DNA from 2 places in the Lysinibacillus sp. BNK-21 genome. Region 2 is predicted to be linked to the other one. Evidence: predicted binding sites of a transcription regulator. Region 2 holds the regulator's gene; the other holds the start of a gene.
What was found. The regulator LexA, encoded in region 2, represses DNA repair genes until DNA is damaged. The targets are predictions, from matches to a motif close to CGAACATATGTTCG.
Positions count from the first base shown of each region.

Region 1: the regulator LexA is predicted to act here: its motif matches at 1,862-1,875, upstream of ACMGGO_RS03040 (DNA repair exonuclease).

Region 1 is NZ_JBLQTS010000001.1:596,473-603,938, forward strand. Features, by position in the region: gene ACMGGO_RS03025 (rhodanese-related sulfurtransferase) at 1-531, opposite strand, end outside; gene ACMGGO_RS03030 (enoyl-CoA hydratase) at 670-1,452, shown strand; gene ACMGGO_RS03035 (YhzD family protein) at 1,505-1,690, opposite strand; gene ACMGGO_RS03040 (DNA repair exonuclease) at 1,950-3,164, shown strand; gene ACMGGO_RS03045 (ATP-binding protein) at 3,169-6,057, shown strand; gene yhaM (3'-5' exoribonuclease YhaM) at 6,054-6,989, shown strand; gene ACMGGO_RS03055 (methyl-accepting chemotaxis protein) at 7,155-7,466, shown strand, end outside.
Region 2 is NZ_JBLQTS010000001.1:3,246,558-3,254,023, reverse strand. Features, by position in the region: gene pilM (type IV pilus biogenesis protein PilM) at 76-1,050, shown strand; gene ACMGGO_RS16735 (PilN domain-containing protein) at 1,050-1,643, shown strand; gene ACMGGO_RS16730 (hypothetical protein) at 1,640-2,332, shown strand; gene ACMGGO_RS16725 (prepilin peptidase) at 2,397-3,149, shown strand; gene ACMGGO_RS16720 (gamma-glutamyl-gamma-aminobutyrate hydrolase family protein) at 3,183-3,905, shown strand; gene lexA (transcriptional repressor LexA) at 4,013-4,630, opposite strand; gene yneA (cell division suppressor protein YneA) at 4,797-5,111, shown strand; gene ACMGGO_RS16705 (YneB family resolvase-like protein) at 5,108-5,773, shown strand; gene def (peptide deformylase) at 5,802-6,377, opposite strand; gene ACMGGO_RS16695 (helix-turn-helix transcriptional regulator) at 6,370-6,561, opposite strand; gene ACMGGO_RS16690 (DJ-1/PfpI family protein) at 6,660-7,193, opposite strand; gene ACMGGO_RS16685 (GNAT family N-acetyltransferase) at 7,195-7,466, opposite strand, start outside.

The DNA.
Region 1 (7,466 bases), 2.7 Mb from region 2:
TAAGATTTTTTTATCTGCAAAATCTTCTTTATGCGCCTCCATCCAAGCAGGTAGGTCACGGAAGTTTTCAATATCTGGTCGAACAGCCCCTCGGAAATGACCGAGATCATATTCATAGTCATTACGGGCATCGATAACCACGGTGTTGTCATCTTGCATCTGTTCCATAAATTCTTTAGGTGTTAAATAATCACCTGTGATTTCTAACGGATTGATATCCTGTTCTAAACCGAGGTGAACAATTTCTCGACGAGGACGTACATGCATTTTTCTAAAGGTATGCCCTTCAGTCTCATCAATTTTCCACATCATATCGCTAAAACGAGCATCTGCCTTCATATGATTCATGTAAGCATCTGTTTGCTCAATGGTACCTGATACAGTTCCATTAATACCTTCGTAACCTACTAAAATACGACCAAGAAGCCCTATCTCTTTACACAATGCTAAATGTTCTTCTGCGAACGCTTCAGGATCTTCAATCGTAATATATTTATAATAAAGTAATACACGATAGTCTTTTTGTGTCAAAATACATTACCACCTTTATCTCGATATTCGTCCTTTAATATAGCATAACAGGAGCAATTTTGCTTAGAGAGAAGGAGTTTTCTAAAAAAACACGAATTATACATAGTGAATGACTATTCATATTTGGGGGTTATAGAGATGGAATTTTCAACGATTACATTAGAAAAATTAGAACGTCGAGCAACCTTAACATTGAATCGTCCACAGGCGATGAATGCAATGGATGATGTCATGATGCGTGAACTTGCAGAATGCTTTGAGGCTCTACAGCAGGAAAAAGATATTCAGGTGCTTGTTATTCGTGGAGAAGGAAAGGTCTTTTCTGCGGGTGGTGATATAAAAGCAATGCTAGATGAAAGCAAACCACTGAATATTGATGAGGCAATGGTTTATCTGACACGTATCGTGAAGGCATATTATCAGCTACCAATGATTGTGATTGCAGCGGTTCATGGTGCATCAGCAGGTTTAGGATTTAGTCTAACACTAGGGGCAGATATTATTGTAGCCTGTGAAAATAGTAAACTTGCTATGAATTTCATTGGAATTGGACTGATTCCAGATGGGGGCGGTCATTTCTTCATGAAGGAGCGTGTAGGTACTGTTAAAGCGAAACAAATGATATGGGAGGGAAAGGTATTAACAGCAAAAGAAGCATTAGATGCAGGGTTAATTGATTATATTGCACCAGAGGGCACTGTATTTGCAATGGCAGATCAGGTGGTGGGGAAAATGCTTGCATCCCCGATTTCTTCCATGATTACAACGAAAAAAATTCTACATGCACAAAATATGCCACAGCTAGAAAATATCTTAGCATTAGAGGCTGAGGGCCAGTCTGCAATGCGTAAAACAACAGATCATGTCGAGGGCATTCATGCATTTGTAGAGAAAAGAACGCCTGTCTTTGTAGGCAAATAAAAATAATAAAAGGCGCGTAGCAAACCATTGACTACGTGCCTTTTATTAGCCACTAAACATGGAATAAAATTAATTTACCTGAAGCGTTTACAAGACGATGAGTTTTATCGGCAACACCTTTTTCCTCAATTTGTTGTTGTCCATTTAGTTTAGCAGCCTCATCATTTTCAAAAGTCCAAGTTTCATCAAACAATGTTTCCCCTGTTTTTTCAAAAGCTGTAAAACGATAATTCTCCATACAGACCCCACCCTTTTACTTGAATATATTTCTATTATACATAGAAGATTTATAAACTTCACGGTAAAACTAGTGAATTTTTTGATAAATTACGAAAATTGTGGAAAAAGTAAGGCAATGTTGTTTTTTTCCGTAATAGCATTTTTCATCAAACATGAGTTATGATAAAATAGAACAAATATTCGGTTTTGAATAAACAACATATTATTACTTTGGTTTTGTACTAAAGAGAGAATTATCTACTATTTGAGGTGATTGGATGTCAGCAATTCGTTTTTTCCATATGGCAGATTTACATTTAGATAGTCCATTTAAGGGCTTATTTGGACTACCCGAACCCATTTTAAAGAAAATACGGTCAAGCACTTTTGAAGCGTTTGATAAAATTATCCTTAAAGCGATTCAGGAAAAACCTGATTTTTTACTAATTGTTGGGGATATTTATGATGGTGAAAATCGTAGCTTGCAAGCACAACGAAGATTTCAAGATGCAATGGAGAAGCTTTTTCAACACAATATCCCTGTCATTGTGAGCTACGGAAATCATGATCATTTAAATGGTACATGGACACGCTTTTCTTTACCAAGTAATGTCTATGAATTACCAGCTGAAACGAGTGTAGTTCAATTAAAAATACGGGGTCAACAAGTGAATATATATGGTTTTAGCTATCCTGAACGTCATTTAAAGGAATCTGTTATTGAAAGCTATCCAACTGCACATGATCAGCATGCCATTCATATTGGTATGCTTCATGGCAGTGAGGCAGGCAATACAACACATGATGTGTATGCCCCTTTTATAAAACAACAGTTACTTGAAAAGAACTATCATTATTGGGCGCTTGGCCATATTCATAAACGACAGCTTTTACATCAAAACCCTCCAATTGTTTATCCAGGCAATATTCAAAGTCGACATCGTAAAGAACAAGGAATGAAAGGCTTTTATGATGTTACGCTATCCAAAACATCGACTGAGCTTGATTTTATCTCTACCTCTGCTGTTGTTTATAGCACCATTGAGGTAGATTGTACGAATGTGCTACACGCCAATGAATTATTGAAGAGATGTGCAGAAGCTATTACAGCTAATAGGAAGAAGTATGGCGCATCTGTAGTAGAGCTTCATTTGCAAAATATTGACGAACAAACGGAAGCTTTATTTGAACATGCAACAGTAGATGCGTGGTTAGAGACTATTCGAGAGGCTGAGGAAGGTATTGACCCAATGTGTTGGGTACAAAAAATGGTGTTGCAAAAGGCAGCGAGATTTTATGAGCATACAGCAACAACTCAATCCGTTGTGAGCTTAATGGAACAATGGAACAGTAATGAATGGAAGGATATTCTAAAAGATTTGTACCAATATGCTGGTGGTGCGAGGCTGATAGAGCCACTTAGTGAAAAGGATATTGAGAACTTAACCCATCGTGCACAGTCATTATTAGCAGAAGAAATTCAAAGGGTGTGATTACATGCTGACAATACAGAAAATCCAAATTTATGGCTTTGGTAAGCATGAAAATATCTCCATTTCGTTAAATGATGGTGTCACTATTTTTTATGGATTAAATGAAGCAGGAAAAACGACGATACAGCAGTTTATACTACAAATGCTTTTTGGTTTCCCAACAAGGCAGCAGATACAGCGCAAATATGAGCCGAAAATTTCAACGAAATATGGAGGTCAGCTGACACTTTTACACCCTATTTATGGTCAATGTACAGTTGAACGTGTGAAAGGAAAGGCTGCTGGTGATGTTACTGTCTACCTAGAGGATGGAACGACGGGGCATGAGGAGTTGTTAGTAAAGCTTTTATATGGATATTCTAGGGTATCCTTTGAAGCCATTTTTTCTTTTTCGCTGCATGAACTACAAGGTATTGAAAAAATGTCTGAAGAGGAGCTAACCCATTTGCTACTTGCCTCAGGTACAACAGGTATTCAGTATTTATCCGCACTTGAAAAGAAAATGGATAAAGAGGCTAGTGAGCTGTTTAAAAAGACAGGTAAAGTGCCATTGATTAATCAAAAGATTGAACAACTAAAGCAGCTTGAGCGGACAATTAAACAGGAACAGGGGAAGATTCAAACCTTTGAGGATAAATTACAGCAATTACAATTACTTGAGCAAAATTTAGAACAGCTATTTGGTACGCAAAAACGGCAACAGCAACAATGGCAGCAATTAACTATTCAAAAGCAAGCACTCCCTCTCCTCAAGCAGCAACAGACATTGCAACAGACAATGACCAATTTTCAACATGTTCAGTTTCCATCAGAGGGTATCAGACGGTATGAGCAGGTAAAGGATCGTCTGTTACATGAAAGTCAGCAACTGATGCAATTAAAGGAGCAGCATCAAATATTGCAGGAGAAAATACTTGCAACAGTGGATGAGCAAAAGGTCAATGAAATGGCTTACCTTATGCAAAAAGAGGCAACGTGGCATCAGCTAATGGTGAAAGAGCAAAATTTACAGGATGATCTATTTTTGCTCGAACAAGAAATTGAAGCACAGTTTCGTTTACTAGGTGTAACAGAGAAAGAAGCACAAGAAAATCTTTTGAACGAAACAGTTTCACTCCAACAGGAGCAACAATTTCAGCTTCAATTAAGTAAATTAGAGGATGCGGAGGAAGAGCTAAAATTTCATCTACGTTCACTAGAGCAAGTACACCTAGAATTAGATGCAATAGCCAAACAGAAGCAACAGCTAATGCGTGAGTCATTAACAAGTGAGGAAGAACATATTTTAGCACAATGGCCTCAACAAAAGCGAAGGCTTGAGCAACTACGTTCTGCCAAATCGCAACGCAGTAAGCAGAAGCAGCCTCATGACTTTATCTGGCTTATACTACTGATTTGCTTCATGTCGTTTGCTTATGGTGTATTTGAAAAAAACATAGTTGTAATTCTAATTGGAGCAGTTTTATCATTGCTAACTTTTTTGTTTATTCGATATGTTAAGCAAGCAAATGAACCTACTAATAAAGAGAATAGCATCCTCCTGCGGGAGTTAGAGCAAGAGGAATTAACAGTACAAGCAGTTCTTGCAAAGAAGCAAAGATATGAAGATCGCTGGTTGCACATCAATGAACAGCAGAAAGAGAAGGAGCAGCAATATACTTCTCTTGAATATAAAATTCAACTAACGGAGGTAGAGAGTGAAGAGGCCACTCAAACGCTCCAACATTTTTTAAAGCGTTATCGCTTACAAGGAACGATAGCCAGATCGCTAATGCCCGAATTATTTATGCGTATTCGTGGTGTACAAGAATTAGCAGCTAAAAGAAACAGTACCTCAAGTCTGTTGCAAGAAACGCAGGTAGAAAAGAACAACATTTATGAGCAGCTTCAACGGGTTTTAGAGGGAGCCTATAATGAACATGAAATTTATATGCATTTACGAACAGCCTACCTTGAAGCACAACAGCAACAGCAGCAAGCACAGCATGCAAAAGATCAGCTAGCCAGCGTCCAAATAAAAATAGAAGGTGGACAATCAAGAATGGATCGTTATACTGCTGAAATGTACGAGCTATTCAAAGAAGCAAGGATCCAAAATGAACAGGCTTATTATGAAATGCATGAGCAATTTGAACAGAGAAGAAAAATTGAGACAGAATTGCAAACCGTCCAGGCTCAATTATCTTCACTCGATCTTCAACAGAAGGAAAATCTGATTGAGGACTCTGTTAGCGAACGCATATGTGCTTTAGAACAAGAGCAGCAATCATTGCAACTAGAAATTGATCAATGTCTGGAACAACGTGCTGCTTTGCTAATGGAAAAAGAACAGCTATTAAATGATGAAAAGTATGGTCAATTACTTCAACAGTTTGAGCAGGAGAAAACAGAATTGCAGCAGTTAATTGAGCAGTGGGCAACTAAAAAAGCTGTGGCGACAGCTATTCATGAAACCCTATTCCGTCTTCGTGAAGAAAAATTACCTCATGTCCTTGAAGAGGTAAATGCTATATTCCGTTTACTAACAGGAGGAAACTATGACAAAATTTCGATTCATGAGGATGGTTATTTTGTAGCGCAGGATGCTGCAGGGATACGTTATCAAATGGTGGAGTTGTCCCAGGCTACCAAAGAGCAAGCTTATATTGCATTGCGAATGGCTCTAGCAAAAACCCTAGTGAGCGCTGCACCATTTCCAATGATTATGGACGATCCTTTTGTCCATTTTGATCGAAACCGCACAGACAAAATGGTACAATTAATGAAAGAAGTAGGATATGAACGTCAAATTTTATATTTTACTTGTCATGACACAATGCTCAACTATTGGCAAAAAAACCAGATTGTCGATATAGGAGCATTAGCAAATGAAAGGGGAGTGGCGTCAACATGAAAGGGATTACGACGCTCCAAGTTGGAGAAGTAGTTGATCAATTTTTATTAATAAAACAAGCGACAAAAGGGGTTACAACCGTTGGGAAGCCATTTATGTCGCTAATATTACAAGATAAGAGTGGGGATATAGAGGCAAAGCTATGGGATACGAATGAGGATCATGAAAAGATGTACCATGCGGAAGCCATTGTACGTGTTGGCGGAGAGATTCATGACTATAGAGGAAAGAATCAATTGCGTATTAAATCTATCCGTGTTGCTAAGCCAGAGGAAGGAATTGCTATTCACGATTTAGTGCCATCCTCTGCAACACCAAAAGAACAACTATATGAAGAATTAACGCAATTTTTCTTTGACATTAAAAACCCTAATATCTCACGGATTACAAGAGCAGCAATTAAAAAACATCAAGAGGCTATTTTAGTTTTTCCAGCAGCGACTAAAAATCATCATGACTATGCATCAGGTTTATTAGATCATATGGTCTCCATGCTCAAACTAGGTAAAGCCATTGCTGACCTATATCCAACATTAAATCGTGACTTATTATATGCTGGAATTATTTTACATGATGTAGGCAAGGTTGTAGAGTTATCAGGCCCAGTTGCCACAATGTATACAGTGGAGGGCAATTTATTAGGTCATATTACGATTATGGTAAATGAAATTGCTAAGATTGCTAGTGAGCTTGAAATTGAAGGTGAAGAAGTCATGCTGTTGCAGCATATGGTATTGTCACACCATGGGAAAGAAGAGTGGGGTAGCCCGAAAAAACCTATGATTCAGGAAGCAGAAATTTTGCATTATATCGATAACATTGATGCAAAGATGAATATGTTAACAAGGGCATTAGGTAAAACGACACCGGGTGAATTTACAGAGAGACTCTTCCCACTTGATAATCGTTCATTCTATAAGCCTACTATTTAAAAAGCAATATCAATCGTCCCATAAACTAACGTTGCTGTCTAGCTATTCGATATTAATTTCTCTGAGTCTAAGTATTCATATATTTAATTGTAGTGCCTAACTATTGTACCAATGTGAATATTTATTTTAGAATAGAGAGAGAAATTATAGGAATGGGGAAAAGTAATGGATACAGAGGGACTTTTTTCACGGAAAATTAAGTTTTGGAAAAGTTTAATTTTCAAAATGATACTAGCTATCGGCATAAGTTTATTTATTAGCTCCCATATTTCAGAATTTGTTAGTCGTCAATTCGAGAAGGTAGTGCATTTGAATGGAAGTGCTGGGGTTGCCATTAATACATTTATTTCGTTATTTATTGGCACAGTAATTATTTCGTTATGTACAAGGTATATTGTCTTAAGGCGTGTAAAGCGTGTGTTAAATGCTATGACCCAGGCTGCTGATGGCGATTTAACTGTTCGTATTGATGATCGA
Region 2 (7,466 bases):
TGCGTTTCTGGCTGGGAAATGGATGACTAATTGAAAAAATCATTTATACTGAGTAGGATAAGGAGGTCTTTTCACATGTTTAAGAGAAAAAGAAAGTCGCATGTTTCGATTGAACTGAAGGATTATGTGCTACGTGCGATTGTGGCGAAAGGACCAGAGCCTAATCAGTGGCAGGGCTATGAATACCCTTTAGCAGCTGGAATCGTTGAAAATGGAACTATTATCGATGAGGTAGCTCTTTTTGAGGTAATTAAAGAGCAAGTAATGAAATGGACAGGGAAAAAACAGGCTGTTCGTATGTTTGTCCCTGATACGACGGTTCTATTAAAAAACTTTGAGCACCCTAAAGATGTAAAGCCTCAGGAATTAAGAGGATATGCTGAAATGGAATTGGGACATTCTATTCATTTACCATTTCAAGACCCTTTAATTGATGTGTATGATGCAGATGCCGAGGACGGCAAGGCTATCTTATTTGCTGCACCTTCTGAAGAGATTACGAAACTGGTTGGGATGCTGTTAGATGTTTCATTAGAACCCGAAGCTGCCGATATTCGTGCGCTTTGTAATATACGTTTATTAGAGCACATGTCCTTATTAATGCCTAATAAAACATATTTAATTGCAGAATGGTCGATTAATGAACTCTCCATCAGTATTTTTTCCAATGGCCAAGTGGAGTTTTTGCGCTATCAAACTATTGAAGTAGATATGACGCAATGGCAGGGGAAGAAAGAGAATGAGTCTAGCTATCAATTTATCTATAATGGCGAATCAGAGAATTATCAAATGGTCGTAATGGATCAGGTTTTGGAGATTGATCGGATGATGAATTTCTTTAAGTTTTCTTTACATAAAGGTGAAAAAACAGTGGATGAAATTATCATGCTTGGCGATAACCCACTATTGAAATCAATTGGGAACTTACTAGCTTCTAATTTAGAACCACCACTAAGGGTTGTCGATGGGAAAAAAATTGAGAAATCGTTTCCGCGCTTTAAGCGAGAATTTTCAACGTTGCTTGGCTTAGCTTTGAAGGAGGTTCGTTAATGGTTCCAGATATAAACCTCTTACCACAACTTGAAAAAAGAACAACCTCTCCCAAGCTTTTTTATAGCTTGGTGATTGTCATTGTGGGACTTATTGTAGCTTATTTACTTTTTTTATTTTTTACATCCAATAGTGAATTGTCACGATTGACTGCAGAGGAACAGGCATTAACAACACAGCTTGATCAATTGCAGCAAGAGCTAGACGCACGACAAAATGTCGATCAGGGTTCGTTGGAAAAGTCAGTAACTTTTATTCAAAGCGTTTCTTATCCTGTAACACCGTTAATTGATGAAACAAAAACTTTATTACCAACTCATTCCTATTTACGTAGCTATGTTTTCGGAGAGAACTCGGTGAATATTGAAGTGGATTTTGAAACGATGACAGATATATCGAAATATGTGGAGCGACTTTTAATGAGTAGCTATTTTACAGATGCTCAAATTAACACTGTCTCAAACTTTGAAATAGAGCTAGGTGAACAAAGGGTGTTAACACCCCAACAAAAATTTAAAGAAGTACCGCGATATTCAGTGTCCATTACAGCGACAATCGATTTTATGTATTTAGCTGGAGGACGACGCTCATGAATAAATTAACGAGTAGTAAAAATTCGTCTATGATCTTGTTACTGGCGCTGATAGCTGCTATTTTATTTGCGCTGTATTATTATTTGCTTTCACCAAAATTGGATGAAGTGAATGAAAAAGAGAGTAATGTATTGCAGGTGCAGCAAGAATTAGCTAGTGTCAAAGAACAACTAGCACAATTAGACAAAGAGCAGGGACAGCCTACTATCAATATATTAGCCTTAAGACAAAAGCTACCTGTAACAAGAGCCGTTGAAAAGATTATTCTTGATTTAGCTGAGATTGAAGAGGTGACAGGAACTCGTGTACTGTCTTTAACTGTTCAAGGTGAGGACGGCACTGTGACACCTTCAGATGAATCGAATGATCTTAATATGTTGGAGCAGGCTGAAGCAGAGGTCAATGGTGATCAGGAGAACAAGGAGACTACTACACCGATTGCATCTCTTTCGAAGGACTCTTTACCAACTAATTTAAAGCTTGTTACTTTTATATTAGAGGTGGGTGCGCTTGATTTTAATTCTCTTGAAAGCTTTTTACAGGAGGTTGAACAATTAGAGCGTATCATGAAAACCGATAAGATTGAATTTAAATTGCCTGGAGAGCAGGCACAGCTTGAGAAAGATGCAGATCTTACGTTAAAGGCAACAGTGCAAGTGACGACGTTCTATTACGAAGAACAACAATAACTTTATTGATAGGCGCACCATACTTCATTTGTATGGGCGCCTATTGGTTTAGGAGGACATAAAATTGGAAATGGCTTATACGATCTTTATTTTTTTATTTGGACTTGTCTTTGGCTCTTTTTATAATGTAGTTGGCTTACGTGTACCACAGAAGGAGTCGATTGTACATCCTCCTTCACATTGTCCAAAATGTCAGAGACGACTGACGGCGCTTGATTTAGTACCAGTTTTGTCTTATGTATTTTTAGGAGGAAAATGTCGGGGTTGTGGCAATAAAATTTCTTGGGTTTACCCAGTCATAGAATTAATGACAGGTGTATTATTTGCCTTTGCTTATGGGCAGTTAGGCTGGGGCATAGAATTGATAGTAGCACTCTTTTTTATCTCTTTATTAATTATTATCGTTGTATCAGATTTAGCATATATGCTAATTCCAGATAAGGTGTTAGTATTCTTTTTACCTTTGCTAGCTATTGGACGAGTGCTGTCACCATTAACACCGTGGTGGGACTCTCTTGTGGGTGCTGTGGTTGGTTTTGGCATATTATATATCATTGCTGTGCTATCAAACGGTGGCATGGGTGGAGGCGATATTAAATTATTCTTTTTAATTGGTCTCGTTCTGGGTACGATTGATACACTGTTAACGCTATTTTTAGCTGCAGTTATTGGTATGATTGTCGGGATTACCATGTTATCGAAAAACAAACAGGGGAGAAAAACACCCATTCCGTTTGGGCCATCTATTGCATTGGCCGCAGTTATTGTTTATTTCTATGGCGATGTATTAATTAATTGGTATCTAGGCTTTTGGTAATTGTGCAATTTTCAAGAATTTGGAGGGAAGCAAGTGAAACCGATTATTGGTATTACAGCCTTTGTTGAGGATGATTTATCCTCTCGATTAAATGCTGCTTACAGTAAAAGCATCATTGAAGCAGGTGGAATTCCACTGATTATTCCAATTGGAGTAGAAGAAGAGGCAGCCCAGATTTTAGCCCTTACAGACGGTTTATTATTATCTGGTGGTCATGATGTGCACCCATTTCTATTCGGGGCTGAGCCTTCATTAAAGCTTGGAAAAATTCATCCAGCGCGAGATACGATTGAGTTAGCATTGATTGAAGCCGCATTCCAACGTAAGATGCCTATTTTCGGGATCTGTCGAGGAATTCAAATACTAAATGTTGCATTAGGTGGTACCTTATATCAGGATATTGATAGTGATCACTTTAGTACCAAGTTACTCCAACATATGCAGCAATCAGGTCGAGCTGTAGCTACCCATTCTGTACAGGTTATTGCTGACAATCTATTAGCGACTATCGTTGAACAAGAGAAAATAGCAGTGAATTCATTTCATCATCAAGCGGTGAATGTTTTAGCAGAAAAATTAAAAGTAGCGGCAAAATCTAACGACGGTATTATCGAAGCGGTAGTTCATGAGGAGATGCCATTTTGCTTAGCTGTTCAGTGGCATCCTGAGGAACTAGCCATAGCAGGAGATGAGAGTGCTCAAAAGCTATTTTCAGCCTTTATTGAAGCGAGCATAAAATTTAAGAAGGAAGCTTAGAAGAGGCATTGTACAAAGAATCCAATCGTATGTGGATTCTTTTTTTGCGTAAAAAAGAGGATACATGCTCTTAGAAGGAACATAATCCTCAAAATCTGCTTTAATCGTTAATGTACACGTCTATAAAGACCTACAACTTGTCCTAAAATAGAAACTTGATCGACAATAATTGGTTCCATAGAAGAATTTTCAGGCTGTAAACGGAAATGGTTTTTCTCTTTAAAGAAACGTTTTACAGTTGCTTCATCCTCAGCTGTCATAGCTACAACAATATCCCCATTATTAGCTGTTGCCTTTTGTTTTACAATGACTAAATCTCCATCTAAAATCCCAGCTTCAATCATTGATTCCCCCATGATTTCTAGCATGAACAATTGATCTTCACTTGTGCCATACGTATCGGGTAATGGGAAGTATTCTTCAATATTTTCAATTGCTGTAATTGGAGAACCAGCTGTAACCTTCCCGACAAGTGGGACATGGATCACCTGTTGTTTTTGAATGGATTCTTCAGGCTCTAAAATTTCAATTGCACGTGGCTTTGTTGGATCTCGACGAATAAAGCCTTTTTGTTCTAATCGAGCTAAATGTCCATGAACAGTTGAACTGGAAGCAAGTCCAACTGCTTCACCAATTTCACGTACTGATGGCGGATATCCTTTAGCTCGTACCTCTTCCTTAATGAAAGCTAAAATGTCCTCTTGTCTTTTCGAAACTTTTTTCATGAGTGCTCACCTCTTTTTTCTAAAATCATTCTTCTTATTTGATAGTATAACAGAATGCGAACATGTATGCAAACATAGGTTCGAAAAGTGTTTGACAAAAACGTTTGTTCGCTTTATTATAGGAACATACATTCCGAACAAACATTCTTAAAAAGGGGTAATGATTATGACATGGTTGAAGAAAAACACACATATCTCAATTTTAATAGGAGCTTGTTTATTATTTGCAGCATACCTTTACATTACTGATCCAGGAAAAGTTAGTTACGCAGAAATTCAAATCGAACATGGGGATAGCTTGTGGTCGTTAGCCGAGCAATATCGTGGTAAGATGAGTACTGATGATTGGATAAAGCTTGTAAAAACTGAAAATGAACTAGCAGATATTAAAATTGTAGCGGGAAAATCTCTAGTTATTCCTGTAGTGAGTGATCAAGCCAGTCCCATCAATACTATCGAAATTGCGAGAAATGAACAATGATAAATAATCAACTATCGGCTGTTGTCTATTGTCGCGTAAGTACTGAAAAAGAAACACAAAGCTCCTCATTAGAGCGCCAGCAGGAAGAGTTGCTGCGCTATGCTAAAGAGCAAGGCTATGCGGTGAAGGGCGTGTTTAAAGATCAACATAGTGGCTATGATGTAGAACGTGAAGGCTTGCTAGAGATGCTTGATTTTATAAAAGATAAGAACATTAATGCTCTTTTTGTCCAAGATGAAACTCGTTTAGGACGAGGCAATGCAAGGATGGCTGTATTACATTTATTACAAAAGTCAGCAACTGATGTTTTTTCTATGCGTGATGCAGGCCCAGTCCAATTAAATGAAATGGATACGATGCTGCTTGAAATTTTAGCGATTGTAGAGGAATATCAGCGTAGAATCCATAATGCTAAAATTCGACGAGGTATGCGACGTGCTGTAGAAAACGGTTATCGTCCAGAAAATAATTTATCGAATCGAGGTAATCCGCAGGGGCAGGAGCGAAAAGATCTACCTGTAGAGGAAATTGTGAAGCTACGCAAACGTGGATTTACCTTTGAAGAAATTTCTATAACGCTTAGAGGGTTAGGCTTTGAGGTAAGTAAGGCGACAGTACATCGTCGTTTCCAAGAGCACCAAGAAAGATTAGCAGGAAAATAATATTCCTGCTAATTTTTTTTGTAAAAAACTACTGAAGGGAAGAAAAACTTTCGATGATAACATGATTTGGCAGTTGGAAAGGGTACTCTTTATTTATTCGGTCATAAAACATGATGCCATTTAAATGATCGATTTCATGCTGTACAACGATGGCCCCGTAGCCCTGTAACTGTACAATGATTTCATGTCCATCGATGTCGTAAGCTTTGACTTTAATTCTCTCATATCTCGGTACAAAACCAGGGACAGGTCGATTTACAGATAGACAGCCTTCTCCTTCCGGTAGATAAATCATATTAAGGGAATGACTCATTATTTTAGGGTTAATCAGCATCATTTCTTGGTCATCAAAGAGTACAACAAACATTCGTTTATCTACGCCAATTTGATTAGCAGAGAGTCCACTTCCAGGGCGAAGCTTATATTTTTTTGCTAGCGTTTGATTTTGGCTATTTTTCAGATATTGCAGCATGGCTAGGAGGGTATTTCGGTCCTCATTTGTCACTGGTATCGACACTTCTTGAGTTTGTTTTCTTAAAATTGCCGAGTGTTCTTTCACAAAATCCTTCATTGTAATCATATAATCCGGGTGAAATTTAGTCATAGATAAACACCTCATCAATACGGCTATTGAGAACCTTAGCAATCTTAAAAGCTAATTCTAGGGTCGGATCATATTTATCATTTTCAATACTATTAATGGTCTGTCTCACAACTCCACACTCTTTTGCAAGAGCAGCTTGTGTTATGCCTAATTTTTTTCTTAAAATTTTGATGATGTTCTTCAGAAAGATCCCTCCATTTTGTCCAAAGTATTAGACATATATCGTAAGATAAGAATTAAAAAATGTCCAACTAATTGGACATTTGGGTTTTAAATCATCACTTAATACCAATTTTCATCAAAATTTAGCTTTAACGCATGCCCGAAACAAATACCGAAAGGAATAAAACCTCTTCCTCTTGCTGTAATGATATTTCCATCTTGTACCACTAGTTCATCTGAATAGTTATGAAGTTCAAAGCACCCTAACTGCTCCATGCCATCTAAAGGTAGTCCTACTGTATATTTTTTGTTCTTTAAGACCCCTGCTTTTGCTAATAGGTAAGGGGAGCTAGAAATACTTGCAATCATTCCTCCTTTTGCAGATAGAAGACGAATGAAGTCTAGTAAGCTCTCTTCAAGTTGTAATGTAGAAATATCCATACAGCCTGGTAATAGTAGACTATCAATATCGTCAAGCTCTACCTCATTCACGGATAAATCAGCTATACAATTTAAACCAGATTCTCCTCTGATAGGTTTGGTATTCGATCCAAGTGTGATGATGGGTTTACCGCCTTGCATTAATATGGACAAAGCAACACTCAATTCATATTCACTAAATTGTGGGTATAATAACACCGCAGTTTTCTTCATTTCATACACCTCTTACCTTTTGATTGTTCCATTCTTCCTCTAAAATAGCGTAATAGTATTCATCCCACCAAGTCTCTCCATGAGGAATGCATTTTTTGAAAAATCCTTCTTGGCGCATTCCGATTTTTTCCATGACTCGGTAAGAAGCGATATTTTCTGGCTGGCATGTGGCAATAATTCGATGAAGTTTCATTTTATTAAAGCCGTGATCTAATAGGGCCTGAGCAGCTTCAGAAGCATAGCCATGATTATGATAGGCAGGGTTCATAACCC